Regions from separate parts of the Streptomyces sp. NPDC058683 genome, predicted to be linked through region 2. Evidence: riboswitches for the same ligand, from Rfam matches in the RefSeq annotation. Region 2 holds a riboswitch; the other holds the start of a gene.
What was found. Region 2 has a riboswitch for cyclic di-AMP ahead of ACFWXC_RS07985 (peptidoglycan DD-metalloendopeptidase family protein). Riboswitches for the same ligand answer to the same signal wherever they lie in the genome.
Positions count from the first base shown of each region.

Region 1: another riboswitch for cyclic di-AMP. It lies ahead of ACFWXC_RS48195 (transglycosylase family protein); the one in region 2 lies ahead of ACFWXC_RS07985 (peptidoglycan DD-metalloendopeptidase family protein).

Region 1 covers NZ_JBHXSK010000074.1:37,785-40,983, reverse strand. The annotation lists gene eno (phosphopyruvate hydratase) at 1-68, opposite strand, end outside; gene ACFWXC_RS48195 (transglycosylase family protein) at 479-1,162, opposite strand; cyclic di-AMP (ydaO/yuaA leader) riboswitch at 1,166-1,337, opposite strand; gene ACFWXC_RS48190 (transglycosylase family protein) at 1,537-2,541, opposite strand; gene ACFWXC_RS48185 (cytochrome P450) at 2,784-3,199, opposite strand, start outside.
Region 2 covers NZ_JBHXSK010000005.1:272,534-275,732, reverse strand. The annotation lists gene ACFWXC_RS07990 (SGNH/GDSL hydrolase family protein) at 1-66, opposite strand, end outside; gene ACFWXC_RS07985 (peptidoglycan DD-metalloendopeptidase family protein) at 306-1,265, opposite strand; cyclic di-AMP (ydaO/yuaA leader) riboswitch at 1,270-1,430, opposite strand; gene ACFWXC_RS07980 (alpha-galactosidase) at 1,739-3,199, opposite strand, start outside.

The sequences.
Region 1 (3,199 bases), on a different contig from region 2:
ACCGTGGGGTTGCCTCGGGAGTCCAGGATTTCCCGGGCTACGACGACGTCGATGGACGGCACGAGCATCTCCTTCTTGGGATGTGACGCTGGTTGTGCGGGCGCACGCGGGCCTCGTCGGCCCTTGCTCAGCCTTGCGACTAGAGCCTAACCGTCCCGGGGCCGTCGGCCGGCACGACCGACCGACCCTTGGACACACAGACGGTACTCATTGTTCACGTGCGGAACAAAGGGGGTCCCGATGAAGAACGGAAGAAGAGCGGGTCACGAAGAAGACCGCGAGGGGGCCGCGGGAGGACGGCAAAGAGAAACCCCGCCCCGGTGCGTACGGGGGAGAACGCACCGGGGCGGGGGCCCGTGGGGGACGGGGGTGGCCCTCACGTGGTCCTCACTATGAGGACCACGGCTGTGTGGGCGCTGTGGTTCAGCTGGGCGCCGCGTACTACTTCGTAGGACTTCGGGAGCGGCCCGTCGTCGTCCTACTTCAGGTGCAGCTGCTGGCCCGGGAAGATGAAGTCGGCGTCGTCGACGATGCCCTTGTTCAGCTTGAACAGCGCCTGCCAGCCGCCCTTGACCTTGTGCTTCTCGGCGATCGAGCTGAGCGTGTCGCCCTTGACGACCTTGTACTCGCCGTCGCCCTTCTTGACCTTCTCGCCGGTCGGGGTGGTGACGGTCTTCTTGGCGGCCGGACGCTCGGCGGAGCGGGAGGCGGCCTGCGTGTCGGTCGTACGGCTGCTGGTGCTGCCGCTCGACGAGGAGCTGGAGGAGCCGGCGCTGCTGCCGGTGTAGGCGGCGCCGGACAGGCCCGTGCCGCAGACCGGCCAGGCACCCTTGCCCTGCGCGCCGAGGACCTTCTCGGCGATCTCGATCTGCTGCGCCTTGGTGGCCTGGTTGGCCTGCGCGGCGTACTGGGTGCCGCCGTACGCGGCCCAGGTGGAGGCGGAGAACTGCAGACCGCCGTAGTAGCCGTTGCCGGTGTTGATGGCCCAGTTGCCGCCGGACTCGCACTGGGCGACGGCGTCCCACTCGGAGGCGGTGGCGGCGGAAGCGGTGCCGGAGGCCATCAGCGGTGCGGCGATGGCGACCCCGGTGACACCGGCGAGCGCGGCGACGCGGGTGGCCTTGGACGGACGACGGTGCTTGCCCTTGCCGGAAAACAGCATGGTGGATCCCCTCACCGACGCCTGCGAGGTGAGCTGTCGGGTTCGGGCCGGTTGAGTTGCCCGGCCACGCACCTCACGGTGCGCGGCTTCACCCCGAGCCGGACACGGCAGCCTCAACTACCGGTCCCGGCACTTACCTTGGGTCCCCCGCTCCTGCCTACGGCGCTTGACGCGACGACTGTTCCCGGGTGGCCGCTGGCAGGACTCGGCGTTGCGACGGCCGGGGCTCGTGGTGACGAGCGGCCTTGACCGTAAACAGGCGATCAGGTGAATTTCAAAGATGATCAGGGCTTCTGAGACTCATCCCACACTTTCACCAAAACGGACATTTAACTTCGAAGTAGGGCGGTCCGCGGCGCCAACTCCCGCTACTTTTAGTCCGTTTCGCTGCTGAGTTTCAGGGTCTGACCGGGGGCGATGTCGTTCGGGTCGGCGCCGATGTCCGCCTTGTTGGCGGCATAGAGCGCGCGCCATCCGCCGTCGAGGTCAAGGGAGTCGGCGATGGAGGCGAGGGTGTCGCCGTCCCGGACGGTGTAGGTGCCGGCATCCCGGGAGGCGTGACGGCCGGAAGAAGTCACACTCTGACCGTTTGTCACGCTTTCGTCCGCCGAGCCGCCACGGTGCTTGCCGCCGCTGCCGACGGCCCCCGTGTCGACCAGATCCCAAGAGCTGCCCGTCTGCCAGGAATTGTCCGAGTCGTCGGCTTCGGGCACGACGGGGTTCTCGCTCGCCTTCGAGGCGCTTGAACCCTTGGAGCCCGACTTGTCCGCCTTGGTGGAGTCGGCGGGGGTGCCCGTACCGGAGTCGTCGCTCGCGCTCGGGGACGGGGTGGCGGAGCCGGAGTCCGTGGTGCCCGAGGTGTCCGACGAGCCGGAATCCGATGAACCGGATGAATCCGAAGAACCAGATGAAGAGGGCGAATCCGACAGCCCGGAGGACGAGTCGGAGGAGCCGGACGTGTCGTCCGATCCGTCGAGGCCCGTGTCGACGTTCACCGAGGCGTCGTCCGAGGAGAGTCCGGCGAGCAGGGCGCAGGTCCGCCAGGGCTTGGTGCCCTGGTCGGCGAGGATCTTCTCGGCGACGGCGATCTGCTGCGAACGGCTCGCCTGGTCCGGCGTACTGGCGTACTTCTGGCCGCCGTACTGGTCCCAGTCCTCCTGGGACATCTGCAGGCCGCCGTAGTAGCCGGTGCCGGTGTCCATGCTCCAGGAGCCGCCGCTCTCGCACTCGGCCACCCTGTCCCAGGTGTTGCCGTCGGCCGCGTTGGCGCTCGCCGCGCCGAGGAGCGGGATGGCGATGGCCGAGCCGGTCACGCCGGCCGCGACGAGGAGAGCCGGAGCCTGGCGGGGGCGACGGTGACGACCGTTCCCGGAGAGCATGCGGAAACCTTTCGAGCGACAGCGGTGACCGGCGCGACGGGTCCCGCTGGGGCGCCGCACTGATGGGTGAACGTATAGGCAGACGATCACTTGTCACAAGTTAATGCCGCGCAGATCACGTGAAGATCACAGACTTGAACGTCGGTCATCTTCGCCGGTGGAGGGCCGTGCGGGGCGCCGGCGGGGAGGGCCGGGCAGGCGTCAGCGGGTGTCGGTGGGGGCCGTGCGGGTGCCGGTGGGGCTCATCGGCCATCAGGGGTGAACTGCACGGGGAGCGTGCGCAGTCCGCGCATGATGAGGCCGCCGCGCCAGCGCAACTCGCTCTCCGGCACCGCGAGTCGCAGGTCAGGGAGGCGGGTGAGGAGCGTGGCGAGCGCGGTCTGCCCCTCCAGGCGGGCGAGCGGGGCGCCGAGGCAGTAGTGGATGCCGTGGCCGTAGCCGAGATGCTGGTTGTCCCGCCGTGCCAGGTCGAGTGTGTCCGGCGCGTCGAACCGCTCCGGGTCCCGGTCCGCGGCGGCGAGTACGACCAGGACCGGGTCGCCGGGTGCGATGCGCTGCCCGCCGATGCCGAGCGGCTCGGTGGCGAACCGCCAGGTGGCCAGCTCCACCGGACCGTCGTAGCGCAGGAGTTCCTCCACGCCGGTCTCCAGCAGCCCGC
Region 2 (3,199 bases):
GTCGGGGCCGGGGTCGCCGACGCCCTCGGTGAAGCTGTCCCCCACCGCCACGTACGACCCGATCACTGATGCATTGTCACTCTTCGAATCGTCTGCCACGTCGGACCATGATTCACCTTCAACTGTGACCTACGCGACCGTAATAAGGGGTTGACTAGCGGTGAGATAAGACACTTGTAAATACTCGGCCAAGCCAGGAATAAGCCTCTGAGCAGTGGCGTTGAAGCGTCGATCGCCCGAAGGCCGGACCCGGGGATCGGGGGTCCGGCCTTCGGAGTGCGTGTCAGATCAGTGGGCGTACCGGGTCAGCCGACGGCGACGCCCTTCGAGCGGAGGTAGCCGACGGGGTCGATGTCCGAGCCGTAGTCGGGGGTGGTCCGGATCTCGAAGTGGAGGTGCGGGCCGGTCACGTTGCCGGTGGCACCGGAGAGGCCGACCTGCTGGCCCGCGGTCACGGTCTGGCCGACCGAGACGGAGAGCGCGGAGAGGTGGCCGTACTGCGCGTAGTAGCCGTCGGCGAGCCTGATGACGACCTGGTTGCCGTAGGCACCGCCCCAGCCCGCCGTGACGACCGTGCCTTCGCCGACGGCCTTGACCGGGGTGCCGGTCGGGACGACGAAGTCGACGCCGGTGTGGTAGCCGCTGGACCACATGCTGCCGGCCACGTGGTAGCCGGTGCCGATGGTGCCACCGGTGACCGGGAGGGTGAAACCGGAGGCGGTCGTCGTCGGCGCGTCCGAGGAGGAGGCCGTGTCCGAGGGCGACGAGGAGGGGGCGGAGGACTGCGAGTCGGACCGCGCGTGGGACCGCGTCCCGGACCGGGAGTCCGAGCTCGGGGTGTCCGTCGTCGCGGCGTGGCGGCCGCCGAGCGTGAGCTTGAGGCCGGGGTGGATCAGCGAGGGGTTGTCGCCGACGGCCTGCCGGTTGTCGGCGTAGAGCCGGTGCCAGCCGCCCTTGACGTCGTGCTCGCGGGCGATCTTCGAGAGATAGTCGCCGGGCACCACCGTGTAGACGCGGCGCGCGGAATCACCGGTGCCGGAATCCTGAACGGCGGACTGCTGAGCGGCGGCCTTTCGCACAGCCGTCTTCTCGACGGTCGACAGCGACTGGGTGGCCTTTTCGGAAACGGACTGCGAGGTGGCCGCGTGGGCGCCGGTGGCCCCCATGAGCGGCAGAGCCAGCGCGGCGCCACCAGTTCCGGCGACGGCCATCGAACGGGTGAAACGCTGGGACTTGGGGCGGCGGTGCTTACCCTTCGCGGGCATGACGCATTCCTCTCCGGCGCCTGCGAGGTGAGCTGTCGGGTTCGGGCTGGAGCTGCCCGGCCACGCGGGAAGGCGTGGCTACACCCCTAGCCGTCCCGGGAACCGGAACAGGCGGTCATACCTGGTGGGTCCCCCGCTCCTGCCAGGCACGGGTGAGTGTGTGTGGGGACTCCGGGCGGCGGCAGGATTCGGCGTTCCGTCCGGATGCGTGGCGAACGTAAGCGAGTAGGGCGCGCGTAAACAAGCGGCATATTCCCTCTGTCCGAGTTTCGCTTGATCCGTTACGGGAATCCCCGGTCACCCTCCGTGAATTCCACCCTTCCGCGCTTTCCTGATCCCCTTGAAAAGCAGGGGAATTACGTGAACATGACGCGCGACGGACGGTCACGAATATGACGCTCCTCACGCACGTCACGCCACGTCCCCTTATTCCGCACCGAGTTGCAATGAAGGCACCAAATCGGTCAGAAGGCTCAGATGCGACGCAGCCGGAGAACCGTCGCATCCAGGTCGCCGCGCAGCTCGGTGCGCAGCCCGTGGTGCAGCAGAACGGCACCTCGATGCACTTCGCCCGTTTCGCGGCATTCGTACGACGCCGCCGGGTCGAGGCCCTGCAAGCGGAGCGCCGGCATCGGCTCGCCGTAGCTCTGCGCCTGGAGCCAGGCGAGGACCACGGTCTCGTCGCCGAGCGTGTACTGCACGGCGCTGAGCCCGCCGGTCGGCGGCCGCAGCCGGAACTGGTCGCCGCGCTGCACCAGGGGCCGGATGTCCTTGTAGAGCTCCACCCAGCGGCCGGCCTCGGCGAGCTCCTCCTCGGTCCACTGCGAGAGGTCGCCGCCGACCCCGAGCGCCCCGGCCATAGAGCTGACGAAGCGGAAACGCAGGCTGCTGACCCGGCCGTTGAGCTGGTGGTTCGGGCTGTCGGTGACCCAGGCGGACATCACCCGGGCCGGGTGGATCTGGCTGAAGCCGTGCTGGATGGCGAGCCGGTCCAGCGGGTCGGTGTTGTCGGAGGTCCACACCTCGTCGGTGCGGCTCATGATGCCGAGGTCGATCCGGCCGCCACCGCCGGAGCAGGACTCGATGGCGACGCCCGGGTGGGCCGCCCGGATCCGGTCGAGCAGGGCGTAGAGCCCACGGACGTGGTCGACCCACAGCCGCTGCGGGTACGGCTCGCCGGGCCAGCCCGCGTCCGTGAAGCAGCGGTTGAAGTCCCACTTGACGTAGTCGATCGGGGCGCTGGACAGAAGGGTGTCCAGCTGCTCCCAGAGGTACTCCTGGACGTCCTCGCGGGCGAGGTTGAGAACGAGCTGATTGCGCAGTTCCGTCCGCTTTCGTCCCTGCTGGTACTGCACCCAGTCGGGGTGTGCGCGGTACAGGTCGCTGTCCGCGTTGACCATCTCGGGCTCGACCCAGATGCCGAACTGCATGCCGAGGGCGTGCACGTAGTCCGCGAGGGGCTTGAGTCCCTTGGGGAAGCGGTCCGGGTTGGGCGTCCAGTCGCCGAGGCCCGCGCGGTCGCTGGTGCGGGCGCCGAACCAGCCGTCGTCGACCACGAACAGCTCGACACCGATCGCGGCGGCCCGCCGGGCGAGGGTGGCCTGCTGCTCCTCGGAGATGTCGAAGGTGGTGGCCTCCCAGGAGTTGAACAGCACCGGCCGGTCCTGCTCGGCGTCCGGGATGACGTACGCCCGCTGGTAGGCGTGCCAGGCGCGGCTCGCCCCGCCGAAGCCGCCGTCGGTCCACAGGCCCGCGAAGACCGGGCTGGTGTACGACTCGCCCTCGGCCAGCATCAGCAGGCCCGAGTCGTCGTAGCCGGCGCCGCCGGTGATCTGCACGCGCGCGTCGGGGAGTTGGGCGACGGCGATCCGCCAGGAGCCGGACCAGCCGAGGGCACAGCCCCAGACCTCGCCGCGCTCCTCGGTGGCGTCGGT